4 regions of the Bradyrhizobium sp. WBAH42 genome follow, and region 3 is predicted to be linked to each of the others. Evidence: predicted binding sites of a transcription regulator. Region 3 holds the regulator's gene; each other region holds the start of a gene.
What was found. Region 3 encodes LexA, which represses DNA repair genes until DNA is damaged. Its sites were predicted from a motif close to TGTTCNNNNTGTGTTCNG; they were not measured.
Positions count from the first base shown of each region.

Region 1: the regulator LexA is predicted to act here: its motif matches at 3,153-3,170, upstream of DCG74_RS17190 (putative DNA modification/repair radical SAM protein).
Region 2: the regulator LexA is predicted to act here: its motif matches at 5,181-5,198, upstream of DCG74_RS03300 (DNA recombination protein RmuC).
Region 4: the regulator LexA is predicted to act here: its motif matches at 2,843-2,860, upstream of DCG74_RS06515 (helicase-related protein).

Region 1 is NZ_CP036533.1:3,687,267-3,694,704, reverse strand. Features, by position in the region: gene DCG74_RS17205 (error-prone DNA polymerase) at 1-811, opposite strand, end outside; gene DCG74_RS17200 (DNA polymerase Y family protein) at 808-2,403, opposite strand; gene DCG74_RS17195 (ImuA family protein) at 2,300-3,088, opposite strand; gene DCG74_RS17190 (putative DNA modification/repair radical SAM protein) at 3,251-4,486, shown strand; gene DCG74_RS17185 (UdgX family uracil-DNA binding protein) at 4,486-5,928, shown strand; gene DCG74_RS17180 (inorganic phosphate transporter) at 6,046-7,438, shown strand, end outside.
Region 2 is NZ_CP036533.1:685,005-692,442, forward strand. Features, by position in the region: gene DCG74_RS03270 (DNA polymerase III subunit gamma/tau) at 1-411, shown strand, start outside; gene DCG74_RS03275 (YbaB/EbfC family nucleoid-associated protein) at 444-764, shown strand; gene recR (recombination mediator RecR) at 766-1,368, shown strand; gene DCG74_RS03285 (hypothetical protein) at 1,398-1,832, shown strand; gene DCG74_RS03290 (MFS transporter) at 1,951-3,315, opposite strand; gene DCG74_RS03295 (GIY-YIG nuclease family protein) at 3,498-3,800, opposite strand; gene DCG74_RS03300 (DNA recombination protein RmuC) at 3,951-5,150, opposite strand; gene def (peptide deformylase) at 5,320-5,847, shown strand; gene fmt (methionyl-tRNA formyltransferase) at 5,983-6,906, shown strand; gene truA (tRNA pseudouridine(38-40) synthase TruA) at 7,026-7,438, shown strand, end outside.
Region 3 is NZ_CP036533.1:5,460,966-5,468,403, forward strand. Features, by position in the region: gene glp (gephyrin-like molybdotransferase Glp) at 45-1,253, shown strand; gene lexA (transcriptional repressor LexA) at 1,430-2,131, shown strand; gene DCG74_RS25585 (hypothetical protein) at 2,507-2,941, shown strand; gene DCG74_RS25590 (ComEC/Rec2 family competence protein) at 3,066-5,345, opposite strand; gene DCG74_RS25595 (DUF2171 domain-containing protein) at 5,442-5,675, opposite strand; gene DCG74_RS25600 (nuclear transport factor 2 family protein) at 5,872-6,258, opposite strand; gene DCG74_RS25605 (glutamine--tRNA ligase/YqeY domain fusion protein) at 6,268-7,438, opposite strand, start outside.
Region 4 is NZ_CP036533.1:1,397,672-1,405,109, forward strand. Features, by position in the region: gene DCG74_RS38975 (DUF2235 domain-containing protein) at 1-429, shown strand, start outside; gene rpmB (50S ribosomal protein L28) at 790-1,098, opposite strand; gene DCG74_RS06510 (DUF3108 domain-containing protein) at 1,605-2,417, shown strand; gene DCG74_RS06515 (helicase-related protein) at 3,141-6,554, shown strand; gene DCG74_RS06520 (RNA-binding S4 domain-containing protein) at 6,577-6,828, shown strand; gene fdxA (ferredoxin FdxA) at 6,961-7,299, shown strand.

The sequences.
Region 1 (7,438 bases), 1.8 Mb from region 3:
ACTTGAGCTGATCTAGCGAGAACTCGATTGCGTCCGCAAAGCGCATGGTCTCTGCGATCGCCTCGGGAAAATCGCGGAACAGCCGCGCCATTTCGCGCGGCGTCTTCAGGAAGCGCTCGGCATTGGCTTCGAGCTTCCGTCCAATCGCCTCGATCGTGGTCTTTTCCCGGATGCAGGTCAGCACGTCCTGAAGCGGACGGCGGCGAGGATCGTGATACAGCACCTCGTTGGTCGCGAGCAGCGGCACCTTGGCCTTTGCGGCGAGATCATCGAGCCGCGAGAGGCGCCGCCTGTCGTCGCCGCGATAGAGCAGGCTCGCCGCCAGCCACACGCCCTCGGCACGGCTATCCCTAAGCTTTGCGAGAACATCCAGCGCCTGCGCCGGCTCGAAACGATGCGGCAGCGTCAGGATCAGGAGCTGGCCTTGCGAGAATTCCAGGAGATCGGCGAAGGTGAGACGGCACTCGCCTTTCTCGATCCGCGTGATGTCGTCGCCGCGCTTGCCCCTCGTGAGGAGCTGACACAGCCGGCCATAGGCGGCGCGATCGCGTGGATAGACCAGGATGTCGGGCGTGCCATCCATGAAGACGATGCGGGCGCCGATCAACAGTTTCGGCTTGTGCAGCACCTCGTCATTGTCGAGCTCGTTCCAGGCACGCACCACGCCGGCGAGCGTGTTGTGGTCGGCGATGCCGATCACCGGAATTCCCAGAGCGCTGGCCTGATGCACATAGGCACGCGGATCCGAGCCGCCGCGCAGGAAGGAGAAGTTGGTGGTGATGCCAATCTCGGCATAGCTGAGCGTATTCATGCGAAGAGACCGTGCACATACCAGCCGGGAGACGCAGGCTTGCCGTCACCGTCGAACACCTCGCCTTCATAGAGACCGTCGCGAAAGATCCAGAAGCGCAGGCCCTCGGCATCCTCGATGCGGAAATAATCCCGCGTCAGCTGCTTGCCGTCCTGCCGCCACCATTCCATCGCGATGCGCTCGGGGCCCTCCACCCGCACCACCGCATGCAGCGCGCGGCGCCAGGTGAATTGATGCGGCGGGCCATCGGGCACGGTCGCGAACGGCACCTTGATCGGCTCCGGCTTGTCGAACAGCCGCAAGGGACGCAGCGGCGGCTCGCTCTCGGTACGAACAGGCCATTCCGCCTGCATGGCAGCCGCGAGATGATGCTGCGCCGATGCGGCCAGCACCGCGCTTTCGGGGATGTGGGTATCCTGCGGCAGGTGCACGACGACGCGTTTTCCCCCGATGCGCGCGGCGATGCGGTCGATCAGCGCGGCGAGTTCGTCATTGTCGTGGACATGGGCATCGAGATCGCGCTGCTCCTGCACCACGGTCTCGGTGCGGCTCGCCGACAACCGCACCATGTCGAAGCCGAAGCCGGGATCGAGGGGATCTGCGATTGCATCGAGCCGCTCGCGGAACAGGCGGTCGATCACGGCGCTTCGCGTCACGGGACGTCCGGTTTCGACCGTGATCGTGCGCACCACGCCATCGGTGCGGAAGAATGCCGCTTCAAGTCGCCGTGCGCCTTTGCCCTGCTTCTCCATGGACGTAACAAGCGTGTCGGCCAGCCGCGACAGCGTCATCGCGATCATGGTGTCGGTCGCGATCGGCTCGGCAAAGCGTTTTTCCACGATGTAATCGGGCAGCGGTTTTCGCGGGCTGATCGGCGCATCGCCCTGCCCCAGCGCATGGGCGAGCAGCGTGGAGAAGCGCGCGCCGAACCGCGCCGTGATTTCGGAGGCGCTGCGCGATGCGACATCGCCGATGGTCTTCAGCCCGGCGCGGCGCAGGCCGGTGGTGATGGCTTCACCTGCACCGAGCGCGGAGACTGGAAACGACCTGATCGCCTCCGCCTCGCCGCCATCGGCAACGATGGTGCCGGATGCCTGCCGCGTCAGCGTGCGGGCGCAGATCGAGGTGCCGGCGATCGCCGCGCTGACGGCAAAGCCTTGCCGGCAGAGCGCGCGGACTAATGTCCGCAACAGCGCCGCCTCGCCGCCGAACAGATGCGCGCAGCCGGTGATGTCAAGAAACAGCCCGTGCGGCGCATCGAGCGCCACCAGCGGCGTGAAACGGTCGCACCAATCGGCGATATCGCTGAGCGTCTTGGCATCGGCGACAGGGTCGGCGTCGAACACACGCAGGTCCGGACACATCGCCCGCGCATTGGCGAGCGGCTGGCCGATATACAGGCCGAGGCGCTCGGCGGCCTCGTCCAGCGCATGGATCACCAGCGCATTGTTGTCCTTGATGACGACGATATCAGGCTCATGATTGGCCTTACCCAGCCCGGCGCTGCTGAAGAACCGCTGGATCCTGTCGATGGGCAGGCGCGGCAGCCACAGGCTGAGGATACGTCGACGGTTCACTGAACTGGCACTCATCACAATTCCATTCCATGATCCACCGGCCGCACGGGCCATGACGATTGCGCAAGAGTTCGGCATCGAACACCGGCGCGCCCCAGGCTCTCCACACCGAGCCCGGCGGCGAATGCGCCGCCCGCAGCATCCATCGTGTTTCCGCGGTCGAAGGCAGCGGCTGCGCCGCCATCCGCAGCAAGAGGCCGGTAACGCCCGAGCCTTGCGCGGCGAGCGTCAACTTGCGGCTTGCCACGAGATCGAACTGTCTGGTCTCGCCCCACAACTCGAGCACGACGGCGCCCAGCGCATCGCAGGCGAGCGCATCGGCCGAGGTGCGCAACGCGCTCTCGACATCGGCCGCGCGCACCATCACGACACGGCGCGGATCGAGGCCGAGTTCGGCAAGCCCGCTCATCGACAGCGCACCGGCTTCGAGCTCCGAAAAATCCTGTCGCACCCACAGCAGCGGCCGACGCGCGCTCACGCGTCCCGCAAGCCCCATGACAAAGCCCGTCGCGGCCGCGCCCTGGCGCCCCTCGCAAAACACCTCGTGGATCGCCGCGCGCGCGAGCCCGCCCTTCAGCGCGCTGTCGGCCTCGCTGTGGCCGAGCGCGACGCGATCGTGTTGATGCACGACCTCCGCCGTCTCGATGCGCTCGATCTGGCTGCGCAAGGTCGCAAGCGCGCTGATGCGTGCGCCGCTCATGCTCGCCGCTCCTTCAGGAATTGGTGCCGTGGTCTTCAAAAGAAGAACCAACGGCTGGCTCATTTGTTCATGATATGTTCTAATATAAAGCTAACGGTGCTCGAAGAGTCAATCGAATTGGCGCGCTGTCGGATTCATGAGTTGAATCAAAGGGATTCCAAAATGGACGTGCAACGCAAACTGGAGATTCTGGCGGACGCCGCCAAATACGACGCATCCTGCGCCTCCAGCGGCACCGAGAAGCGGGATTCCAGCGACGGCAAGGGCATGGGCTCGACCGCGCCAGGCATGGGAATCTGCCATTCCTACGCGCCGGACGGACGCTGCATCTCGCTGCTCAAGGTGCTGCTGACCAACGCCTGCAATTACGATTGCCTCTATTGCGTCAACCGCGCGTCCTCGAACGTAGCACGCGCCCGCTTCACCATCGACGAATTGGTCAAGCTCACGCTCGACTTCTACCGGCGCAACTACATCGAGGGCCTGTTTCTCTCCTCCGGCATCATCCGCAGCCCCGACTACACGATGGAGCAAGTGGTGAGCGTCGCGCGCAAACTGCGCGAGGAGCATCACTTCCGCGGCTACATCCACCTGAAGACCATTCCCGAGGCCGACGATGCGCTGATCGCCGAGGCCGGCAAATATGCCGACCGCCTTTCGATCAACATCGAGATGCCTGAGGAGACCAGCCTGCAGCAATTCGCGCCTGAGAAGGACGTGCGCGCGATCCGCCGCACCATGGGCCGGCTGCGGTTGAAGCTGGATGAGGCCGAGGAGAACCGCGCAACGAAGACAAAGGCCAAGCCGCAGCGCTTTGCGCCGGCCGGACAGAGCACCCAGATGATCGTCGGCGCAGACAGCGCCTCCGATCACACCATTCTCCACACCAGCGCCAACCTTTACGGCGCCTACCGGCTGCGGCGCGTCTATTACTCCGCCTTCAGCCCGATCCCCGATGCCAGCCGCGCACTGCCCCTGCGCGCGCCGCCGCTGCTGCGCGAGCACCGGCTCTACCAGGCCGACTGGCTGATGCGGTTCTACGGCTTCGATGTCGGCGAGATCGTCGACGACAGCGCGATGCTGCCGCTCGACATCGATCCCAAGCTCGCCTGGGCGCTGCGCCACCGCGACCGCTTCCCGCTCGACGTCAACCGCGCCAGCCGTGAGGAACTGCTGCGCGTTCCGGGCTTCGGCACCAGGACGGTCGACCGCATCATCGCAACAAGGCGCACCACCACGATCCGCCTCGCCGATCTCGCGCAGCTGCATGTGCCACGCAACAAGGCGCTGCCGTTCATCGTCCTCAGCGATCACCGCCCCTCATCGCATCGTCTCGATTCCGCCGGGCTGATCGAACGGTTCAAGCCGAAGGCAACGCAACTGGGATTTGGCTTCTGATGCAGTACATCACCCTCGACACCGAAACCGATTTCGACGGCTGGCGCAATGCCGCGCGCAGCCTCGTGCTTCACCACGTGCCGCCCAGCGACGTCACCTGGACCGTGCAAGGCGGCGAAGCCGAGTTGTTCGCGTCCCCCGCGCCGTCTCCGATCCTCGAGGTGAACGACGGCACCTTCAACGTATCAGGCAAATTCGTCGAGCTCGCCAAGGCGGCGATCCTGCACCGCGACGGCGAGCGCTTTGCGATCCTCTATCGCCTGCTGTTCCGGCTGAAGGACAACCACGATCTCATCGAGGTCGCGACCGATCCTGATGTCGCGCGCGTCACTTCCATGGCGAAAGCGGTCTATCGCGACGAGCACAAGATGCATGCCTTCGTCCGCTTCCGCGAGATCGGCCGGGAACGCCAGGCGCATTACGTCGCCTGGTTCGAGCCGGAGCATCATATCGTCGAGCTCGCCGCGCCGTTCTTCGCCAAGCGCTTTGCCGACATGCCCTGGTCGATCCTGACCCCGGACCTCTGCGCGCATTGGGACGGCCATGCGCTCTCGTTCACGCCGGGCGTCAGCAAGAGCGAGGCGCCGGGCGAAGACCGTCTCGAGGAAACCTGGCGGCGTTACTACGCCAGCATCTTCAATCCGGCCCGGCTCAAGGTGAAGGCGATGCAGGCCGAGATGCCGAAGAAATATTGGAGGAACCTGCCCGAGGCTTCGATCATTAAGCCCTTGATCGAGGACGCCGAACGCATGACCGGTGCCATGATCGCCAATGCCGCAACCGATCCGCATAAGCCTCAGAAGCGGCCGGAGGCTCCGATGAAACGCAAGCCAGCTGCCGACGATCTCGAAACGCTCCGCGAGGAGGCCGCGCATTGCCGCGCCTGCCATCTGTACAAGGACGCGACGCAGACCGTGTTCGGCGAAGGCCCGAAGAATGCCAACATCATGCTGGTCGGCGAGCAGCCCGGCGACAAGGAAGACCTCGCCGGTCACCCCTTCGTCGGCCCGGCCGGGCAGATGCTCGACCGCGCGCTGGAGGAGGCCGGCGTCGACCGCAAGAAGGTCTATGTCACCAACGCGGTGAAGCACTTCAAATTCGTGCCGCGCGGAAAGATCCGTCTGCACCAGAAGCCGAACACCCCGGAGATCCGGGCGTGCCGGCAATGGTATGAGCGGGAAGTTTCGGCAATCCAGCCCGATCTCATCGTGGCGATGGGCGCCACCGCCGCTCAAAGCGTGTTCGGCAAGATCACTCCGATCGGCAAGAACCGCGGCCGGTTGATCGATCTTCCCGACGGGCGCAAGGCGCTCGTGACGGTGCATCCGTCCTATCTGCTGCGGCTGCCCGATCCCGAAGCCAAGGTGCTGGAGTATCGACGCTTTGTCGAGGATCTGAAGATCGCCGCCGGCTTGCAGAAAAAGGCCGCACGCGCCGCCTAAGCACTGGCAGGACAACGGCATACTTGCAGGAAAACAGCTTTCGCGCCTCGGTTGTCATCCAGGCTTCAAATCCATCGCGGACAATGCCTTGACCTGAAAGTTAAGGGGCGTCCAGACATGACCGATGTTGCATTCGACCGCGCGGTAGCAGATCCCGCGCCCGTCCAGCCGGCCTCGCGGCCAAATCTCGACAAGGGCTTCAATCCGCTGACGATGATCCTGTTCTTCGGCATCCTCGCCGCGGGCCTGCTGTTCGTCGCCTACAGCATCTATGTCGACGTCAATGCCACCGGCGCGCGGGTCACGACCTACCTGCCCTACATCCTCCTGTTCGTCGCGCTCCTAATTGCGCTGGGCTTCGAATTCGTCAACGGCTTCCACGACACCGCCAATGCGGTGGCGACCGTGATCTACACCCATTCGCTGCCGGCCGAGGTCGCGGTGATGTGGTCGGGCTTCTTCAACTTCCTCGGCGTGCTCCTGTCCTCCGGCGCGGTCGCCTTCGGCATCGTCTCGCTGCTGCCCGTCGAGCTGATCCTCCAGGTCGGCTCCAGCGCCGGTTTTGCCATGGTGTTCGCGCTGCTGATCGCCGCGATCCTGTGGAATCTCGGCACCTGGTTTTTCGGCCTGCCCGCCTCCTCCTCGCATACGCTGATCGGCTCGATCATCGGCGTCGGCGTCGCCAACGCCGTCATGCGCGGCCGCGACGGCACCTCGGGCGTGGACTGGACCAAGGCGACCGAGATCGGCTACGCGCTGCTGCTGTCGCCCCTGTTCGGCTTCATCTGCGCCGCCACGCTGTTGCTCCTGCTCAAGTTCATCGTGCGCAACCCGGCGCTCTATTCCGCGCCGGAGGGCAACAAGGCGCCGCCGCTGTGGATCCGCGGCCTCTTGATCGCGACCTGCACCGGCGTCAGCTTCGCGCACGGCTCGAACGACGGCCAGAAGGGCATGGGCCTGATCATGCTGATCCTGATCGGCACCGTGCCGACGGCCTACGCGCTCAACCGCGCGCTGCCGGAATCGCAGGTCGTCCAGTTCCAGAAGACCTCCGATGCCGCCGCCAAGGTGATCTCGGCGAAGGGCGCCGGCCACAGCATCATCGGCGATCCCCGCCCCGCCGTGACGCAGTACATCACGCTGCGCCACATCAACGAGGGCACCTATCCCTCGCTTGCCGTGCTGGTGAAGGATGTCGGCGACCAGGTCGCCAAATATGGCACGCTGAACAAGGTGCCCGCGGAAGCCGTCGGCAACACCCGCAACGACATGTACATGACCTCCGAAGCGATCCGCTTCCTGATGAAGGACAAGGAGAACGATCTCACCAAGGAGGAGATCGCGGCGCTGAACGCCTACAAGGGATCGCTCGATGCCGCCACGAAGTTCATCCCGAACTGGGTGAAGATCGCGGTCGCCATCGCGCTCGGCCTCGGCACCATGATCGGATGGAAGCGCATCGTCATCACGGTCGGCGAGAAGATCGGCAAGAGCCATCTCACCTACGCGC
Region 2 (7,438 bases), 3.5 Mb from region 3:
CTCGCCGGGCAGAAGCGCGACCTCATGACCAAGGGCGCGCTCGAAGGCGACATGCGTCTCGTTCGTTTCGAGGAGGGCCGGCTCGAGGTCGCGCTTGAGCCCAACGCCTCCAAGACCATGATCTCGGAGCTTGCGAAGAAGTTCGAGCTGTGGACCGGCCGCCGCTGGACCGTGATCGTCTCGAACGAACAGGGACAGCCGACGCTGCGCTCGGTGAACCAGGCGGCCAAGCAGGAGCATGCCCGTACCGCGGAAGCCGATCCCCGCGTGCAGGAGGTGCTGTCGCGTTTCCCCGGCGCCAAGGTCGTCGAGGTCCGCAGGCTTGCCCCCGAGGCGCCGGAGACCAATATTAACGCCGACTATGGCAGCGACGATCCGCCTGACGGTTCCGACGGCGACGACGATCTCTAGCGCCAATTCTTTGTTTTCAAGGACACGCACCCATGGCTGATTTTCTCGGCATGATGAAGCAGGCGGCGCAGCTGCAATCCAAGATGCAGGCGATGCAGGACGAGCTCGCCAACGTCGAGGTCGAGGGCATCTCCGGCGGCGGCCTCGTCGCCGTGCGCATGACGGCGAAGATGGACGTCAAGGGAGTCAGGATCGATCCTTCGCTGATGAAGGCCGAAGAGCGCGAGGTGCTGGAAGACCTGCTCGTCACCGCCCTCAGTGATGCGCGCCGCAAGGCCGAGACCGCCATGCAGGAGAAGATGCAGGCCCTCACCGGCGGGCTCGGCCTGCCGCCGGGGCTGTTCGGCCAATAAGATGGGCGCTGTTGCAGGTCCTGAGATCGAGCGGCTGGTCCAGCTGCTCGCGCGGCTGCCGGGCCTCGGTCCGCGCTCGGCGCGGCGCGCGGCGCTGCATCTGATCAAGAAGCGCGAAGCGCTGATGATGCCGCTGTCGAGCGCCTTGCAGGTGGCGCTGGACAAGGTCCAGGTCTGCAAGACCTGCGGCAACATCGACACGCAAAATCCCTGCACGGTCTGTACCGATCCGAAGCGCGACCCCTCCATCATCGTCGTTGTCGCCGACGTCGCCGACCTCTGGGCGCTGGAGCGGGCCAATGCGACCCAGGGTCGCTATCATGTGCTCGGCGCGACATTGTCGCCGCTCGACGGCGTCGGCCCGCAGGACCTCACCATCGACGCACTGGTGGCGCGTGCCCACGCAGCCGAGGTGCATGAAATCATCCTGGCGCTGAATGCGACGGTGGACGGCCAGACCACGGCGCATTACATCACCGACCTGCTTCAGGACGCCAATGTGAAGGTGACGCGGCTCGCCCACGGAGTTCCCGTCGGCGGCGAGCTTGATTATCTCGACGAAGGTACGCTATCGGCTGCGATGCGGCAGCGCACCCTGTTCTAGCCATCCAGACTTTCCACGGAACGGACGACATGACGAAACTTTTCGCCACACGCTTCGCTTTGGTCGCGACGATGCTGATGCTGGTGACCCCGGCCATCTCCGCGCAGCAACGCGACGAGGCGCCGCCGCCGTCCAAGCCCGGCAAGCCGATCAACAATGGCGACGTGCTCTCGGGCGAGCTCAACGCGATGAAGGTGCGTGACGTCAAGAACGGCAAGCGCGTCGCGACCTACCAGATCACGTCGGAACCGCGCCGCCTGCCGCCGCCGAACGGGCTGTGCAATCTCGAAACCGGCCCCGAGACGTTCCAGCTCGTCACCTCCAGCGACGCGCAGGCCGCGCAGCTGAAATCCTTCGTCGGCAAGGAGATCTCCGTGAAGGTGGACGAGGTCGCCTGCGCCAGCGATCCCGGCCAGATGAGCGAAGCCGTGATCACGAAGTGGAGCTTGATCAAGAAGCAGTAGGGGCGCTCCACTCCCTCGGCCGGCATTGTGAGCGAAGCGAAGCAATCCAGAAATCGTTCCGCGGGGGCAGTCTGGATTGCTTCGCTTCGCTCGCAATGACGGTGGTGAGAGCGTCAGCTTAAACCCTCACCGGCCCCAGCGCCTCGAAATGCCCGCGCTTCTGCAAATACGCCAGCAGCATCAGGCTCGGGATCGCCACCAGCACGCAGATCACGAAGAACATCGCCCAGCCCGTGGTATCCGCCACGAAGCCTGCACCTGATGAGAGATAGGTCCGCCCCACCGCCGCGAGCGCGGTGAGCAGCGCATATTGGGTCGCCGTGTGCAGCGGGTTCTGGCACAGCGCAGAGAGGTAGGCGACGAAGATCACGGTGCCGATGGCGCTGGTGAAATTCTCGGCGCAGATGGCGAGCGCCAGCGCCCATTGGTTGGTGCCGACGATGGCCAGCCAGGAGAAGGAGAGGTTGGCGAGCGCCTGCACCACGCCGCCGATCCACAGACTCGTCGCCAGCGGATAGCGCCGCGCGACAAAACCGCCGGCAAAGCCGCCGATCAGCGTCGCCGCGAGGCCGACGCCCTTCACGATCGCCGCATAGTCGTTGCGGGTGAAGCCGAGGTCGATCACGAACGGCGCCGTCATCGTGCCGGAGAAGGCGTCGGTGAACTTGAACAGCACCACGAAGGCGAGTGCAGCGAGCGCATCCTTGCGCGACAGGAACTCCGAGAAGGCGCCGATGGCCGCATGCAGAACCCGCGCGAAAGCCGTATCGGCCTGTGTCGCGGCCTCGGCCCGCGCCGATTGCTCGGGCTCGGTCGCGAGCAGCGCCGTGATCGTCCCGATGAGCACCATCGCCGCCATCACCACATAGCCCCACATCCAGGCTGATTGGCGCGGAATGCCGGTGCCCTCGAAGCCCGAGACGATGAACAGCGCGCCCGCCGTCGAGACCAGCATGCCGATGCGGTAGGCCGCGACGTAAGCGGCCATGCCCGCGGCCTGCTCGCTCTCCGGCAGGCTCTCGACCCGGAACGCGTCGACCACGATGTCCTGGGTCGAGGACATGGTTGCGACCAGCAGCGCGCCGAGCGCGACATAGAACGGCGAGCGTGCGGGGTCGGTCATCGCCAGCAGCAGGATCGCGATGATCAAGAGCAACTGCGAGAACACCAGCCAGCCGCGCCGCCGGCCGAAGGCGCGGGTGAACAGCGGCACATGCATCGCATCCACCAGCGGCGCCCACAGGAACTTCAGCGTATAGGGCGTGCCGACCAGCGCGAACAGCCCGATGGTCTTGAGATCGACCCCAGCCTCCCGCATCCACACCAGCAGCGTCGACCCTGATAGCGCCAGCGGCAGCCCCGAGGAGAAGCCGAGAAACAGCACGATCAGCACCCGCGGCTGCAGGTAAACGGCAAGGCTCTCGCGCCAGGAGGGCGCAGGGGCGGCGGTCACGGCGGAGGAGGTCGCGTCGGGTGCGGTCATGGGGAGGTGTTAGCAGATTCTGGGGGAAAAGACTCTCGCGGTAGCTGGTCAGACGGGAGAGCTTTCAACACGCTCGGTGTCATCGTCCGCGAAGGCGGACGATCCAGTAATCACCAGCGGCTCGGTTCAATCACAACTGCTGCGGCGGACTGGAGACCCCGTCTTCGCGGGGTATGACGGCGCTATGGTGGTCCGGCTATACCAGGATAGAGATCATCCCAGTTTGGGTTATGCTGCTCGATCAACCGAACCTTCCACGCCCTGTTCCACTTCTTCAGCCGCTTCTCCCGCTTGATCGCATTCTCGGGATCGTCAAACTGCTCGAAGTAGACAAGTCGGGCGACGTCGTACTTCTCCGTGAAGCTTTCGATGGGCTTCAACTTGTGCTGCGCCACTCGGCGGATGAGATCGTTCGTCACGCCGATATAGAGCGTGCCGCCAATTCGGCTGGCGAGAATGTAGACGTAGTAATGGCGTGCACCCATGTGACTATCTCACCACCGTCATCGTCCGCCTTGTGCGCAATTGCGCACTGGGGCGGACGATCCAGTAACCACCAGCGTCTCGGTTCCATCACAACCGCCGCGGCGTACTGGATGCCCCGCCTTCGCGGGGCATGACAGTGTGCCCCAATCTCACTCCCCCGCCTGGAGCTTCCGCGGAAACAGCTCGGCCGCGCCAGTCGCCACCAGGCGCGGTCCCTCCACCGCATCGCTCTTGCTGAAATCGAGCTCCTCGATGCGCCCGGCGCGCTTCTCGATCTTGTCGGCGGAGATCAGCACCTGGCGCACGTCCTCGTTCACGTCGGCAAAATGCTTCTGCAGCTTGAGGACGCGGTCGCGCAGGCGGCCGAGATCGTCGCCGAGCTTGATCACCTCGGTGCGGATCTGGTCGGCGGCATCGCGCATGCGCGCGTCCTTCATGATCTGCTGCATCACCTGGATCGCGAGCATCAGCAGCGACGGCGACACCAGCACGACGCGGGCGCGATAGGCCTTCTGGATCACGTCGTCGAAGCCGTCGTGGATCTCGGCGTAGACCGATTCCGACGGCACGAACATCAGTGCCATCTCCTGGGTCTCGCCGGTGACGAGATATTTTTCGGCGATGTCGCTGACATGCTTCATGACGTCGCTGCGCAGCCGCTGCGTGGCCACGCGCCGCTCCTCGTCGGTGCGGGCGTCGTGCAGCGCCGTCATCGCCTCCAGCGGGAATTTTGCATCGATGCAGAGCGGGCGCTGGTCGGGCAGGAACACGACGCAGTCCGGCCGCTTGCCGGTCGAGAGCGTGAACTGGAACTCGTAGGATCCCTTGGGGAGACCGTCCTGGACAATCGCCTCCATCCGCGCCTGGCCGAACGCGCCGCGCGACTGTTTGTTGGCGAGCACGTCGCGCAACGTCGTCACCTGTGTCGTGAGATCAGTGAGATTCTTGTGCGCGTTGTCGATGATGCCGAGCCGCTCATGCAGCGCGCGCAGGCTCTCCATGGTGTTGCGGGTCGAATGTTCCATGGACTGGCCGACGCGATGCGTCACCGAATCCAGCCGCTCGTTGACCGCCCGCGCCATCTCGGCCTGACGTCCCGCCAGCGCCTGGGTCATGGCGTCGACCCGGCCCGAGGCCTCGCTCTGGGCGTGCAGCACTTGGGCGAGGCGCTCCTCGAGCTCGTCGGCCCGGATCGCATGCGCCATGGCGAGTTCCGCGCCACGCCGCCCCGAGCGCGCGATCACGACCGTAATCACAACCAGCAGGATGAGGACGAGCGCACCGAAGCCGATCAGCGCATCGATTGTGCGCACCGGCCAGTCGCCCAGCATGAAAATGATCTCGTTCATGGGCCCTTCTAACGCGATTCGCCGATATTCGCGAACGAAGAGGGAACGATCGGGGTTAACCACCCCCTAATTTTTATGGTTAACGAAAGGCGAAGTTTTATGGTTAGCGAGGGGTTAACGGGTTCCTGGCCGCATTGACCGCATCCGGCGCGCGGCTTAAATCGCGGCCATGGCCCTCAGAGAAATCATTATCCTGCCCGACAAGCAGCTGCGTCTGGTCTCCAAGCCGATCGAGAAGGTCACGGCCGAGATCCGCAAGCTTGCCGACGACATGTTCGAGACCATGTACGACGCGCCCGGCATTGGCCTGGCGGCGATCCAGGTCGCGCAGCCCTTGCGTCTCATCACCATGGACCTCGCCAAGCGCGACGAGAACGGCGAGACCAAGCCGCTGCCGCGGGTCTTCATCAACCCCGAGATCATCGCCTCGTCCGAGGAGCTGTCGGTGTACGAGGAAGGCTGCCTCTCGATCCCCGAATATTACGAGGAGGTCGAGCGGCCCGCGAAGGTGCGCGTGCGCTTCACCGATCTCGACGGCAAGGTGCATGAGGAGGATGCCGAAGGCCTCTACGCCACCTGCATCCAGCACGAGATCGACCATCTCAACGGCGTCTTGTTCGTCGACTATCTATCGAAGCTCAAGCGCGACCGCGTCATGAAGAAGTTCGAGAAGGCCGCCAAGCGCGCGGCGGAGTAGGGCTCATCTCTCTCATCGTCATGGCCGGGCTTGACCCGACCATCCACGCCTTGCTTGCCTAGTCGCAAAGACCGTGGATGCCCGGGACAAGCCCGGGCATGACGGAAAACCAGAACTCTCACCGAACGCAGCCACATGCCCCTCCGCCTCATCTTCATGGGCACGCCCGATTTCTCCGTGCCGACGCTGCTCGAGCTGGTCGCGCATGGTCATGACATCGCGGCGGTCTACACCCGCGCGCCGAAGCCGGGCGGCCGGCGGGGCCTTCAATTGCAGCCGACGCCGGTCGAGGAAGCCGCGCGAAAGCTCGGCATTCCCGTGCTGACGCCGAAGACGCTGAAGACCGAGGAGGCGCTGGCGGAGTTCCGTGCCTTCGAGGCCGATGCCGCCGTCGTGGTCGCCTATGGCATGATCCTGCCGCAGGCGATCCTCGATGCGCCAAAGCTCGGCTGCTACAATCTGCACGCTTCGCTGCTGCCGCGCTGGCGCGGCGCGGCGCCGATCAACCGCGCCATCATGGCCGGCGATGCCGAGAGCGGCGTGATGGTGATGAAGATGGATGTCGGTCTCGACACCGGCGACGTCGCCATGGCCGAGCGCATCGCGATCACCGACAGCATGACCGCGCTCGACCTGCACGATCGCCTCTCGCGCCTGGGTGCCGACCTGATGGTGCGCGCCATGGCCGCGCTCGAACGCGGTGGCCTCCAGCTCAAGGCACAGAGCGAGGACGGCGTCACTTACGCCGCCAAGATCGAGAAGGCCGAGGCGCGGATCGACTGGAGCAAGCCCGCGCGCGCGGTGCTGCGCCACATCCACGGTTTGTCGCCGTTCCCCGGCGCCTGGGCCGAGCTCGAGAATGCGCGCGTAAAAATCCTGCGCTGCGAATTGGCGAAAGGCGCCGGCGCCCCTGGCGAGGTGCTCGACGATCTCCTCACCGTCGCCTGCGGCGACGGCGCCATCCGCATCATCGAGCTGCAGCGCGAGGGCAAGGCCCGCATGCAGGCCGCGGACTTCCTGCGCGGCGTGCCGTTGAGGTCGGGATCCAAATTCACCTGACACTGTCATACCCCGCGAAGGCGGGGTATCCAGTACGCCGAGGCTTCTCGGTCAATCGGATAGGCTACGGAGTACTGGATTGCCCGCCTTCGCGGGCAATGACGGCGAAACTGGACACGATGCCCCGCTACAAGCTCACCATCGAATATGACGGCGCACCGTTCTTCGGCTGGCAGGTGCAGGACACGCTGCCGTCGGTGCAGGGCGCGCTCGAGGCGGCCGTGAAGGCGATGACCGGAGCGGATTTGCGCGTGCACGGCGCCGGCCGCACCGATGCCGGCGTGCATGCGCGCGGTCAGGTCGCCCATGTCGACGTCGACAAGCAGTTTCCGCCGGGCCGTTTTCGCGATGGGCTAAACGCGCATCTGCGTCCGCATCCGATCGCGGTGCTCGAGGCCGAGATCGTGCCTGACACCTTCGAAGCACGCTTCTCGGCGGTCAAGCGCCACTACCGCTATCGCATCGTCAACACCCGCGCCAATCTCGCGCTCGATGTCGGCCACGCCTGGCGCGTGCCGCGCAAGCTCGATAC
Region 3 (7,438 bases):
CTAGAACTTGCCGACCGAGTCCTGATTTGTTGCGGAGTTCGCCCGTGGCCCTGATGCCGGTTTCTGACGCGCTCGCCGCGGTGCTGACCGGCGCCGAGCCGCTGGCTGAAGAGATGGTTCGCCTCGACGAGGCCCACCATCGTGTGCTCGCGCACGATGTCGCGGCGCGGCGTACGCAGCCGCCGGAGGCGATGTCGGCGATGGACGGCTATGCCGTGCGCGCGTCCGACGCGGCCATCGAGACCAGGCTGACCGTCGTCGGTGAGGTCGCGGCGGGTCGGCCGTTCGCGGGAAGGGTCGGCCCCGGCGAAGCCGTGCGGATCTTCACCGGCGGCGTCGTTCCCGACGGCGCCGATGCCGTCGTGATCCAGGAGGACACAATTGCCGACGGCACGCATGTCACGATCAAGGAAGCCGCAATTTGTGGCCGGCACATCCGCCCTGCGGGCATCGACTTCCGCGAAGGCGACGTGCTGCTGCGCAAGGGAATCCGTCTCACCGAGCGCGATCTCGCCCTCGCCGCCGGAATGAATCATCCTCATCTCGCCGTTATCCGCCGCCCGAGGGTCGCGATTCTCGCCACCGGCGACGAGCTGGTCATGCCGGGCACCGCGCCTGGTCCCGGTCAGATCGTCTATTCCAATGGCTATGCCCTGCACGCCCTTGCCCGCAGCGAGGGCGCCGAGACCATCGACCTCGGAATTGCCGCCGATACGCTGGAGTCCACGTCCGCCGGCATCCGCCGCGCACGCGAGAGCGGCGCCGACATCCTGGTCACGACCGGCGGTGCGTCGGTCGGCGACCACGATCTGGTCCAGCAGGCGCTCAAGGGCGAAGGCATCGAGATTGCGTTCTGGAAGATCGCGATCCGGCCCGGCAAGCCGATGATGCATGGTCGCCTCGGCGCGATGCGCGTGATCGGCCTGCCCGGCAATCCCGTGTCGTCATACGTGTGCGCCTTCCTGTTCATGGTGCCCTTGATTCGGGCCCTGTCGGGCGGTTCTGTGATTCATCATCAGCGCGAGCGCGCCGTGCTGGGCCGCGATCTCGGCGCCAACGACCAGCGCGAGGATTATCTGCGTGCGCGGCTGGAGGTACGCGACGACGGCACGCGCGTCGCCCTTCCCGTCAGCCATCAGGACTCCTCCCTGCTTGCGAATCTCTCTGCGGCACAGGTACTTCTCGTGCGCGCACCGTTCGCGCCGAAGGCCGAGGCCGGCACACCTTGCGAGGTGCTGCGGCTGCCCGTCTGAGCTGCCCGGCCGCACGCATTCCGCGAGTTCGGCCTCGTTCACCATAAATTAAGCAGTTGCGGAACACATATCGAACATATAGTGTCCGTTCATGATTTGTTTCGAGGATGTAGCGGCTTATTGCCGACTTCATCGTCTCGGAATCGAACGACATCAACCGGGGGACTTTGGTCGAGATGTTGACGCGCAAACAATACGAGCTTCTGCGGTTCATCAGCGAACGTCTGAAGGAAAGCGGCGTGCCGCCGTCCTTCGACGAGATGAAGGATGCGCTCGACCTGCGCTCGAAGTCAGGCATTCATCGCCTGATCACTGCGCTCGAGGAGCGCGGCTTCATTCGCCGCCTGCCCAACCGCGCCCGTGCCATCGAGGTGATCAAGCTGCCCGAGCTCCAGGCCGCAGCCGGCAATCGCCGCGGCTTCACCCCGAGCGTCATCGAGGGCAATCTCGGCAAGGTGCGCGCGAGCTCCAGCCCGCCCGCGGATGAGGGCGAGCGCCCCGTCGCGGTGCCCGTGATGGGCCGCATCGCGGCCGGCACGCCGATCGAGGCGCTGCAGACCCGCAGCCACACCATCAGCGTCCCGCCGGACATGCTCGGCTCCGGCGAGCACTACGCGCTCGAGGTGCGCGGCGATTCGATGGTCGAGGCCGGCATCCTCGACGGCGACATGGCGCTGATCCAGCGCAACGAGACCGCCAATACCGGCGACATCGTGGTGGCGCTGATCGACGACGAGGAGGCCACGCTCAAGCGCTTCCGCCGCCGCGGCGCCTCGATCGCGCTCGAGCCCGCCAATGCCGCCTACGAGGTCCGCATTCTTCCGCCGAACCGCGTGAAGATCCAGGGCAAGCTGATCGGGCTTTACCGGAAGTACTGATACCGGAAGTAAGCGCTACGCGCGCTTCGATCGTCGATCCAAGATTGGAGCGGATACTTGTCCGCTCCGGCTGGATGGTCTTTCTGGTTCTGCGCTGACTGTTCGGCGCCTCTTCCCGCGCGACACTCGCCCATGCGGACACGCGGCCATTTCGCTCCGCCGGTAGAGTTGTGCCGACAGCGCCGATAGTGCGGGCCAAATGCAAGGACGCGAGGTTTGTTCCTATCGAATCCGGGAAAGATAATGTGATCGCGTGCTGCGGATGCGAGCCGCAGATTTGCCCATAACCGAGCAGAGCGTTGGAGGCTTCCACTCTGATAGAGGCCTGCGCCTCGAAAGAGACGCGGGTCGCTATCCCAGTATGAGGAGCACCCGATGTGTGACTATAGCCTGCATGCCGTCGCGACGCGCCCCGCCGAAGTTGGCGAGACGATCGTCACGACAACCTTCCGCGGCACCTCGACGCGCGGCTTCGCCTCCGAAGCCGATCTCTCCGTCGCGGTCTGTCTGCTGCCGGGAACGGAGCTCGCTTTCGCCGATAACGTCCGCTATGACAACCGCTGGATCTGGACGCGAACCGTCAACTCCCGCGTCGGCAAGTTCGGCAAGATCGACCCGCACATTCCCGATCGCCATCATGACGCGATCGAATTTCCGGACGGCAAGTACGTGCTGGTGACGCAGCTCGTCGAAGGCCAGCGCGCGACCGTGCTGCAATTGCCGGTGACGCAGCAAGCCATCGAGCGCGAGCACAAGCCGCAGATCGTCGCCGACACGCGGCCCACGATCACGCGCCTGCCGATCGGCTGACGCCGTCGGCCCCGACCGAAAAGTCGAGGGCCAAATTCAAATGCCATCGCCGGCCGCGGCCGGCGAGATGGTATGGTTTGCGTCCTGCGGGATCCCGTCGGACCGATTTTCCCCGCATCGATCTTCAATCGTCGGCCTGCAAGTCGGCCTCCGATGGCGTTGCGTCCCGGTTGCGAGGCACGGCCGTCTTCGGCACGAGGCTGCCGTCGAAATCCCCCTCGCCGGCGCCGGCCGGCAGCCAAGGACGGCTTGCCCCTCTCGCCCTCACCGCCTGCACCGAAAAACCCTCTCCGCTTCGCGTCAGAGCCAGCGCGCCCTGACTGGCAAGACGCGCCCGATCGACGACCATCGCCGCGCAGTCGGGCGGCGCGGGCCGCGCCGTCACCACCAGCGCGGCGCGGCTGCAATCATCGGCCAGCGCGTCGATGCGCGTCGCCAACGCGATCAGCCGTCCGTCCGCGAGCGGCGCCACGCAACCGGACTCGTCACATGACGCGCTGCTCGCCAACGAGGCGTTGCCGGCATCACGCGGATCGGCATCGGCGGCCAGCCACTCCTTCAGCAGGAAGCTGTCCTTGCTGGCGCGGATCACTTGCAAGCGCCCATCCGCGCCCCGGACCGCGACGCTCGCACCATCCCCGGCAATCAGGACATCAGGCTGGCGCACCGACAGCCCCCAGAGGATCGCCGCCAGCAGCACCAGGGCGCCGGACCAGCGCAAGGGCGTGCGCAACAGGCCCATCACGATGAGCCCGAGGCTCGCCGCGATCAGCGGCGCGATCCCGAACGCCGGAATGCGGCCGACGGCGCCCGGCAGGGCCGCCACCCAGCGCGCGACCAGGACCATCCACTCGATGCCGATTCCCATCAACCACCAGAACACGCCGTCGAGCCCGAAAGGCGCTGCGAGCAGTCCGAGCAGCCCGGCCGGCATCACCAGCGCCGACACCACCGGCATGGCGCCGAGATTGGCGATGACGCCGTATGGCGTCACGCGATGGAAGTGGAAGGCGGCATATGGCGTGGTCGCGAGCCCCGCGATCAGCGAGGCCAGGAACAGCATCGCGATCTCGCGGCCGCCCCACAGCGCGATCCGCGCCGTCGCGGAATGATCGGGTGAGGCGAGCAGGTTCGGCATGCCGATCTGCACCAGCGCGACCAGCCCGAGCGTTGCCGCAAACGACATCTGGAAGCTCGGATGCACCAGCGCCTCCGGCGCGACCGCGAGCACGATCAGCGCCGCCACCGCCAGCGTGCGGAAGGTGATGGCGCGGCGATCGACCATGACGGCGATCAACACCACTGCCGTCATGAAGAACGATCGTTGCGTCGCGACTTCCGCGCCCGACAGCAACAGGTAGAACGCCGCCGCGACCAGCGCAGCGGCCGCCGACCATTTCTTGATGGCAAAGCCGGCCGCCAGCCCCGGGATCAAGGCCAGCAGCGCGCGCACCGCGAAGAAGACGACGCCGGCGACGACCGCCATGTGGTAGCCGGAGATCGACAGCACATGGCCGAGCCCCGAGACGAACATGGCATCGTTGACCGGCGCGGTGATCGCATCGCGCCGCCCCGTGAGCAGCGCCGTTGCGATCGCCCGGTTGTCGCCTTCGAGCGTTGCGCGGATGCGCGCGTCGATCGCATCGCGCAGGCCCTGCATGAAGGCGGCATAGCGCAGCCGCAGGCCGCCGGCATCCGGCGGCCTGGACGCCGTGATCGCGCCCATTACGAAGCCGGAGGCACCGATGCTCTGGAAGAACATGTCGCGCGAGAAATCATAGCTGCCGGGCCGCACCGGCGAGATCGGCGGCAGCAGCCGCGCCTTCAATTGCACGAAGCTGCCGACTTCGGGCGCCGTGCCCTTGCGCACCGAGAGGCGGACGCGCTCGAGCTTGACGTCGCCGCGCTGCGCCTCCATCGCGCTGACGCGCAGCACGAAGCGATCGGTACGCTCGCGAATGTCGCGCGCTTCCACGAAGCCCGACAGCGACACCGAATAAAGCGGCTTGGCGAGCACGGGATGGGCGACGCGCGCCGTCTTCCAGGTCGCCATGGCAAATCCGGCGGCGACCGCCGCGATCATGATCGCAGGCGCAAACAGCCGGCTCCGCCGGAGCAACACCGCGCCGAGCATCAGCGCGATGGCCGTCGCGGCAACCACCCACAGCACCGGCTCATGATCGGCGGCGAAATAAAGCGCAATGCCGCCGCCAAAGGCGACGGGCACCCACGGCAACAGCCGGCCTGGCCCGGCCTCGGCGCGCGCCCACTGGCGCAGCATTTCGACGATGGCCGGCCAGATGCCAAACCCCGCCGGCGCAAAGCCGCCGGCCGGGGCGGCGCGGCCGACCGGCCACGTCCCGGCAACTCCCTGGGAGCGTCCTGGCCGCCCCGGCTCCGCCATTCCCCTGCACCTTGCGATACGCGACGGGTGCGGAGGCTACCGGACCGTGCGGCTGCGCGAATAGCGGTACAGATCGGGAACGGGCGACGGAGCGCCCTACTTTTCCTCTTCCATCGTCACGGCGACGTCCGCCTTGGCGGACAGCCGCACCTTGTTGCCTTCAACATCGGCAACGAGGCCCTTGTCGATGAAATGATGGTGGCCCTTGTGGCTGCCCTCGCCGCTGTCCTTCCTGGTCAGCTTGATGCGGTTGCCCTCTACCCTGTCGACGGTGCCGACATGGACACCGTCGGCGCCGATGACTTCCATATGCTCTGCGATGTTCTGCATGGCGGGATCCTTGGTTGGGATCGCGGCCAACGCGGCAGGCGCGCGTTCGTTTCAATCGTCATTCCGGGGCGCGACGAAGTCGCGAGCTATGATGCGCAATTGCGCATCTGAGAATCCATAACCACCATCGTGAGTATGGATTCCGGGCTCGCGCCGAGTGGCGCGCCCCGGAATGACGACACTGATGGAACGACCGCTAAATCAGCGGCGCCTGCGACGAGGCGTGGTGATTGACGATCTTCCAGTCGCCTTCCTCGCGGATGATGACCCAGCTCATCTTGACGACGAGATCGTCCCGCTCGCCGGCGAGATCGAACGTGATGATCGCGGCCATGTTGATCAGGTCAGGGCCGGCCTGCGCGGCGTACACGTCGGAGAAGGTCGCGCTCGGCCTGCGCCAGCGCGGCAGGCCGTTGAAATAATCGGCAACGCCGTCCCTGCCCCGATAGAGTTTTGGGTTCGAGCCAAAGAAGAACGCGTTCTTCGCATAGAGCGAGGACAGCGCGGTCGCATCGAGCGTCGCGAAGCCGACGCACCATTTCGCGATGATGGCGGAAACGATGGCGTCGGCTTCGCTGCTCATGCCCTCGCCTCAGCCCTTCGCGACTTCCTTGGCGAACGTATCGCGCAAGCCGATCGTGCGCGAGAACACCGGCTTGCCCGGCGTCGAGTCCTTGTCGCGGACGAAATAGCCCTGGCGCTCGAACTGCATCGGCTCGGTCGAATTGCTCTCCGCAACGGACGCCTCGACCCGCGCATCGGCGAGGATCTCGAGCGAGTTCGGGTTGAGATCGGCCGCGAAGTTCGAAGCGTCCGGGCTCGGATTGGCGAACAGCTGGTTGTAGATGCGGATCTCCGCCGGCTTCGACGTCGCCGCCGGCAGCCAGTGCATGGTCGCCTTGACCTTGCGGCCGTCGGGCGCGTTGCCGCCCTTGGTCGCGGGATCATAGGTGCAGCGCAGCTCCACCACCTCGCCCTGGTCGTTCTTGATCACGCCGGTGCACTTGACGAAATAGGCGTAGCGCAGCCGCACCTCGTTGCCCGGCGACAGGCGGAAGAACTTCTTCGGCGGGTTCTCCATGAAATCGTCCTGCTCGATATAGAGCTCGCGGCCGAACGTGATCTTGCGCGTGCCGGCGCTAGCGTCGTCCGGATGATTGATCGCCTCGAGCTCCTCGGTCTGTCCTTCCGGATAATTCTCGATCACGACCTTGAGCGGCCTCAAGACTGCCATGCGCCGCTGCGCCGTGCGGTTCAGCTCCTCGCGGATGCAGAACTCCAGCATGCCGACATCGACGACGCTGTTTGCCTTGGCGACGCCGATGCGCTTGACGAATTCGCGCAATGCGGCCGGCGGCACGCCGCGGCGGCGCATGCCCGCCATGGTCGGCATGCGCGGATCGTCCCAGCCGGCGACATGACCCTCGCGGACGAGCTGCGTCAGCACGCGCTTGGACAGCAGCGTGTAGGTCAGGTTGAGGCGCGCGAACTCGTACTGGTGCGGCTTGGACGGCACCGGCAGCTTCTCGATGAACCAGTCGTAGAGCGGCCGGTGGTCCTCGAACTCCAGCGTGCAGATCGAATGCGTGATGCCTTCAATCGCGTCCGACTGGCCGTGGGCATAGTCGTAGCTCGGATAAATGCACCATGCGTTGCCGGTGCGCGGATGGTGCGCATGCAGGATGCGGTACAGCACGGGGTCGCGCAGGTTGATGTTGCCCGCGGCCATGTCGATCTTGGCCCGCAGCACACGCGCGCCGTTG
Region 4 (7,438 bases), 4.1 Mb from region 3:
CCGAGAAACTTGATCGTACATCTTCCTAATCTGTGGCAGAGGTATTGTATTGCACCTGGGCGCGCTTGGGACTCGGATGCGGTTAGTATTACGATCTGGGACGGGCATCCGGTCCTCCCTGGAATTGGCAAGGAGAATAGCAAGGATGCGGCGGCCCTAAACCAGGTGCAGAAGGCTCTCGTAGATGCCATCTCCCGCTTGAAGGAATTAGGTTACGACGTTCTTTCTGAGAATGAAAAGTGGAATCCTGCGGCCGTAGTCTTGACGTTAGCATCCGGAAAAAAGGCGCCCAAATCATTCTTGGGCAGGTGCTTGAGCACGGTTCTCTGCCAAAGGATCGAGCCGCGAACGCCGCTCATGAAAGCTATCAAAAACCTGCCCCGGTCCGTCCGAAACTTTCTCGCGTTGAGGTATCGGCGCTCAAAATGAACCTTTGCACATTCACCGCAGAGAACGACCAGAATCGTAATATTGGGCGATCCTGCTTGAATATATGATCTGTCAACTTTTGCCCGAGCCATCGAAGCCGCAGGGCAAACCTCACCAACGATGCCTACGTTGGGCGGGAGCTTGCGCAGCAGAATTCGTTTTCAAGTTGCGTTTAGGCGCTTCGCTTCTGAAATAACTCTTCATGGACGAGCGCCAAGATTCTCTAAATCCGTCTCTGGTCGCATGCGCCGCCAAAAACAAAAACGGCCGGATCTTTCCGATCCGGCCGCTACTCGAACTCTTACTCGGCTAAGCGTACGCCACACGACGCAACCTAGCCCCCGCCCGATTCCAAAATTCTCAGCTCGCCTGCTTCGCCGGCGCTGCGTCGCCGACCTTCTTCTGGATGGCGCGCTTCAGCTCGACGGCGCGCGGGGAGAGCGCATCGGCGTTGGCCTTGAGCAGGTAGGCATCGAGGCCGCCATTGTGGTCGACGCTCTTGATCGCGTTGGTGGAGACGCGCAGGCGCACGTTGCGGCCCAGGGCTTCCGAGATGAACGTCACGTTGACGAGGTTCGGCAGGAAGCGGCGCTTGGTCTTGATGTTGGAGTGGCTGACCTTGTGGCCGACGAGGGGGCCCTTGGCCGTCAGTTCGCAGCGGCGAGACATGGCATAAATCCTTTAGTTCGAACCCCCAACGAGTGCGGCCGCCATTCAGGCGCCACGGGGGCAAATTCTTTCGTCCTTGCAGGGAGCGGGCGGACGTATAGGGGGGAAGGGGCCCTGCGTCAAGGTTTTGGGTGGCGATCTCGTGCCCCACAACAGGTGTCATCGCCCGGCTTGACCGGGCGATCCAGTACCCCGCGGCGGCGCGGCTGACCAGAGGCGCTGCGGCGTACTGGATGCCCCGCCTTCGCGGGGCATGACAGCGGCCCCCGTTACCGCCCGATCACCAAAACGGCAATGATTGTCGCGCCTTACCATCACATAAAGGGCGTATTCGCCGTCGAAGAGTCCGGTGGAGTTCCCGGGGCTGCATGCCCCGACACATTGTTTGCCGCCGTTTTTGGCTTAAGTAACAGCGCATCGCGCCCCGATTGGATTGTTTCGTGCCGATAACGCTTCATTTTGCGCAGAATCTGCGCTCAGCCCGATCGCGTCTGGCCGGCCGGCTGATGGCGCTTTGCGGCCTGGTGCTGGTCGTGGCGGCGGGCGCGGCGCCGGCGGCGGCGCAGGGCAAGCTCGAGGCGCAATATGAGGCGACGCTGGCGGGCATTCCCGTCGGCAAGGGCGCCTGGAACATCGATATCCAGGACGACGTGTTTTCGGCGGCGGCCGCCGGCGGCACCTCGGGGCTCTTGAAGTCGTTCACGGGCGGGTCCGGCACCGGCGCCAGCCAGGGGCGCGTCGTGGGTGGCGCGCTGGTTGCGACCGGCTACCAGGCCTCCACCACCACCCAGAAGAAGACCGAAGAGATCCGCATCACGCTCGACAAGGGCAATGTGAAGGATTTTGCCATTTTGCCGGAGCCGCCGGTCGATCCTGATCGTATCGTCGTCACCGAGGCGCATCGCCGCGGCGTGTGGGACCCGATGACCGCTTCGCTGCTGCGCGTGCCCGGCACCGGCGATCCCGTTGCGCCCGAGGCCTGCCACAACGCCGCGCCCGTGTTCGACGGCCGCATGCGCTACGAGCTCAAGCTCGATTTCAAGCGCATGGAGACCGTGAAGGCGGAGAAGGGCTATCGTGGCCCGGTCGTGGTCTGCGCGATCTATTTCGTGCCCATCGCCGGCTACATCCCCGACCGCCCCGTGATCAAATACCTCGCCGCCCAGCGCAACATGGAGATCGCGTTCGCCCCGATCGCCGGCACGCGTATCCTGGTCCCGTTCTGGCTGAAAGTGCCGACGCCCCTGGGACCGGCCATGCTGGAAGCAACGAGCTTCATCACCGCCCCGCAGCCGCCAAGGGTGGCGAAGACGCAGTAGGCTCTTAACCCTCCCCTGGAGGGGGAGGGTCGATCGCGCGTAAGCGCGAGCGGGGTGGGGTGATCTCTCAACACGGGGACTGCCCGAGTGGAGAGATCACCCCACCCCGTCTCACATTCCGCTGCGCTCCATGTGAGCCGACCCTCCCCCTCCAGGGGAGGGTTAAGAGTGCCCTAGCAATATCAATCACTTACCTACTGTGCATGGGGTTGTTTTCGCACTTTGTGTTTTGATGGCCCTAATCGGGGAATCCATTTGACTCCTCCCCGATTCTGATTCGACTCAGCCTCATCCCCAGCTTTAACCACCCCGCTCGCTTGTGCGCCTCCGCAAAACTCCATCTAGTGCGCAACCAAGACGAGTCCCGCGACATGTTGCGTGAACGGAACGGGACTCAATAGGGAGTCAGCGATTCGGCCGCGATTCGTTCTAGAGTCGTTCCGAAGCTTAAAGCGAACGGGAAAAGCGTCGCAAAGTGAAACAGTTGCACGGGATTTGGGGAGGGCGCTCCCACACCCTCGGTGTGCCCCTCACCCTGAGGAGGCCGCGCAAGCGGCCGTCTCGAAGGGCGAGGGGCTTGGCTTGCCCAGCAGCACCAGCCGGGCCTTCATCCTTCGAGACGCGCTGACGCGCTCCTCAGGATGAGGAACGAAGAGCAAGCCCCCTCCCCGCCCCATACCGCACTGACATTCGCCCAAATCGCCATTACCTAATCCCCCAGACATGGCTTTTTCCTCCTCCCCCTTCGCCTCCGAGCGCGCACCCGGTGCTGGCGTCACTGCGGTGCTCGGGCCGACCAACACCGGCAAGACCCATCTCGCCATCGAGCGGATGCTGGCGCATCCCTCGGGGCTGATCGGCCTGCCGCTGCGCCTGCTCGCGCGCGAGGTCTACAACAAGATCGCCGATCGCGCCGGCGAGGCCAGCGTCGCGCTCGTCACCGGCGAGGAGAAGATCAAGCCGAAGAACCCGCGTTATTGGGTCTCGACCGTGGAGGCGATGCCGCGGGATCTCGACGTCTCCTTCCTCGCCGTCGACGAGGTCCAGATCGCCGCCGATCTCGAACGCGGCCACGTCTTCACCGATCGCATCCTCAACCGCCGCGGCCGCGACGAGACGCTGCTCTTGGGCGCCGCCACCATGCGCCCGATCATCGAGCGCCTGTTGCCGGGTGTCTCCATGATTACGCGGCCCAGATTGTCGCAGCTCGAGTTCGCCGGCGACCGCAAGATCACGCGCCAGCCGCGCCGCACCGCCATCGTCGCGTTCTCGGCGGATGAAGTCTATGCGATTGCCGAGCTGATCCGCCGCCAGCACGGCGGCGCCGCGGTGGTGCTGGGCTCGCTGTCGCCACGCACGCGAAACGCGCAAGTCGCGATGTTCCAGAACGGCGACGTCGATTATCTCGTCGCCACCGACGCCGTCGGCATGGGCCTCAATCTCGACGTCGACCACGTCGCCTTTGCCTCCGACCGCAAGTTCGACGGCTACCAGTTCCGCCGCCTGACGCCGTCCGAGTTCGCGCAGATCGCGGGCCGCGCCGGCCGCGCCACCCGCAACGGCACCTTCGGCACCACGGGCCGCTGTGCGCCGTTCGAGCCCGAGCTCGTCAATGCGCTGCAGAACCACACCTTCGATGCCGTGAAGGTGCTGCAATGGCGCAATTCGAAGCTGGATTTCTCCTCGCTCGGCGCACTGCAGGTCTCGCTGAACCTCGCCCCCGGCCACGAGACGCTGACGCGCGCGCCGATCGCCGAGGACATGCGCGTGCTCGATCACGCCGCCCGCGACGGCGAGGTGCGCGATATCGCGCATGGCAAGGCCGCCGTGGAGCGTCTCTGGGAAGCCTGCCAGGTCCCGGACTACAGAAAGCTGTCGCCGGCCGCCCATGCCGAGCTGGTGACGACGCTGTACGGCTTCCTGATGCGCAAGGGCTGTATTCCCGATGCCTGGTTCGAGTCCCAGGTCACCCAGGCCGATCGCATCGACGGCGATATCGACACGCTGTCGGCCCGAATCGCCCAGATCCGCACCTGGACCTTCGTCGCCAACCGCCCGGACTGGCTGAAAGACCCCGAACGCTGGCAGGGGATCACGCGGGAGGTCGAAAATAAATTATCGGATGCGCTCCATGAACGCTTGACTGAGCGTTTCGTTGATCGCCGGACCAGTGTATTGATGCGCCGCCTGCGGGAGAACACGAGCTTGAATACTGAAATCGGCAAGACCGGCGAAGTCATCGTCGAAGGCCATGTCATCGGCCGTCTCGATGGCTTCACCTTTGCACCGGATGCGGCGGAAGCCGGCTCCGATGCGAAAGCCTTGCAGGCTGCAGCGCAAGCGGTGCTCGCCGGCGAGATCAACGCGCGCGCCGAAAAGCTGGGCAATGCGCCGGACGAGCAGTTCGTGCTGACGTCCGAAGGCATCATCCGCTGGACCGGCGATGCCGTGGCGCGGCTCGCCGCCGCGGACGACGCGCTGCATCCGCGCATCCGCATCATCTCCGACGAGCGCCTGACCGGCGCCCCCCGCGACAAGGTGCAGGCGCGGCTCGAGCTCTGGCTCAAGACCCACATCGAAAAGCTGCTCGGGCCGATGTTCGAGCTGTCGAAGGCCGAGGACGTTACCGGCATTGCCCGCGGCATCGCCTATCAGCTGGTCGAGGCGCTCGGCGTGCTCGAGCGGCCGAAGATTGCCAGCGAGCTGAAGGATCTCGACCAGCCCTCGCGCGCGACCTTGCGCAAATACGGCGTCCGCTTCGGCGCCTATCACCTCTATTTCCCCGGCCTGCTCAAGCCCGCCGCGCGTGCGCTCGCCGCGCTGCTCTGGGCGCTGAAGCAGGACAATGTCGATCTGTCCGCGCTCTCGGGCGCGCAGCATCTGGCCTCCTCGGGGCGCACCTCGTTCCCGGTCGACAAGGCGCTGCCGCGCGATGCCTATCGCGTGCTCGGCTACAAGCAGGCCGGCGAGCGCGCCGTGCGCGTCGACATCCTGGAGCGCCTCGCCGACCTGATCCGCCCGGCGCTGGCCTGGCGCGAGAATTCGCCGGGCGAAAAGCCCGCCGGCGCGTTCGACGGCCGCAGCTTCGTGGTGACGCAGGCGATGACCTCGCTCACGGGATCTGCCGGCGAGGATTTCGCCTCCGTGCTGCGCGCGCTCGGCTATCGCATGGAGAAGCGCCCGCCGCTGCCGGTGAAGCCTGTCGTGACCGAGCAGGTCGTCACCGAGACCGTCGCGGCCGAGACGCCGCCCGTTGAAGGCAGTGCTGAGACCTCGACCGAGACTGCGGCTGAAGCCGTTGCCGGCCTGCCGATTGAAGCGCCGGCCGCTGAGGCCGCCGCCGAAGCCGTCACGGTCGAAGACGCGCCCGGCATGGAGCCGCACGACGAGCCCGCCCCTGAGGAGGCCCAAGAGGAGCCGGCGCTGGAAGCTTCAGAAGCGCCCGTCACGCCCGAAGACGCTCCCGGCATCGCGCCGCCTGCAGAAGAGGCTGCGACGTCCACCGAGGCTGCCGGGCTCGAAGCCGCTGCCGCCGAGACCGCCGCCACCGAAGCTGCCGCTTCGCCCGATGCTGCCGCGCCGGTCGAAGCCGCGGCGACACCCGCCGAGCCCGAGCTCGTCGAGGTCTGGCGTCCCGGCGGCCGTCACGAGGATCGCAAGCCGCGCCACGAGCGCCATCGCCACCAGCGCCACCACAACCAGCGTCCGCAGGCCGGCGCTGAGGCCGCCGGTGCGCCTGCTGAAGGCGAGGCTGCGCAGTCGGCCGACGGCGAGAAGCGCGGCGAACGCCAGCGTCATGGCGGCCATCGCCGCGATTTCCGCAAGCCACGTGAAGGCGGCGAGGGCGGTGAGCGCCGCGACGACCGCAATCGCAGCTTCCAGGGCAAGGGAGACCGCGACAAGGATCGCGATCGCAACCGCGACAACAAGAAGTTCGGCGGAGATCGGGACAAGGGCCGCGACAATCGTGGCCGCGACCGCGACAAGGGCCGTGACCGCCGAGATCGCGAGTCCGGTCCGTCGCTGCGTCCCTACGCCTCGAGCGCGAACCCGCGCGAGCGCGATCGTCCGATCGATCCGAACTCGCCCTTCGCCAAGCTCGCCGCGCTGAAAGAGCAGCTGGGGCGCAAGGAGTAACCCCACGACAGAGCGGCAGCGCATCGACAAATGGCTGTGGCACGCGCGGGTGGTGAAGGCGCGCACCTCCGCGGCCGAGCTCGTCGTCACCGGCCATGTCCGCGTCAACGGCGTGCGCGAGACGTCGCCGGGCCACGCGATCAAGGCCGGTGATGTCCTCACCATCGCGCTCGATCGCAGCGTGCGCGTGCTGAAGGTCACCGCCTTCAACGAGCGCCGTGGCGATGCCGCCTCGGCTCGCGTGCTCTACGAGGAGCTCGGGACGCGCAATTAATTGCGCCTGGTATTCATTTCTTGATCGGTCAAACACACAAAGCCGTCATGATCGGGCCTTCCCGACCTTGCGGCGCCGGGCCATCCGCGCTAGGCAAGCCGCGACTTTTAAAAGAGCTTTTCGGAGCGTTGGATGACTTACGTCGTCACTGAAAACTGCATCAAGTGCAAGTACACCGACTGCGTCGAGGTCTGCCCGGTCGACTGCTTCTACGAAGGCGACAACATGCTCGTCATCCATCCCGACGAGTGCATCGATTGCGGCGTGTGCGAGCCGGAATGCCCCGCCGACGCGATCAAGCCGGACACGGAACCGGGGCTGGAAAAGTGGCTCCAGGTCAACGCCGATTACGCCAAGAGCTGGCCGAACATCACCCAGAAGAAAGAATCACCCGCCGACGCCAAGGAATTCGACGGCATGGAGGGCAAGTTCGAGAAATATTTTTCTCCGAACCCGGGCTCCGGCGACTAATTCGCGCCCAAACTTAACCCTAATAGCGGCGCTGCCGCCGAAAACCAGCCCTCAAGACCCCTAAATCATTGATTTTTGCGGGAAATGTGCTATATTGGGCACATTAAGCCGAACCCCGTCAGCCCCGTTGGCCCCTCTG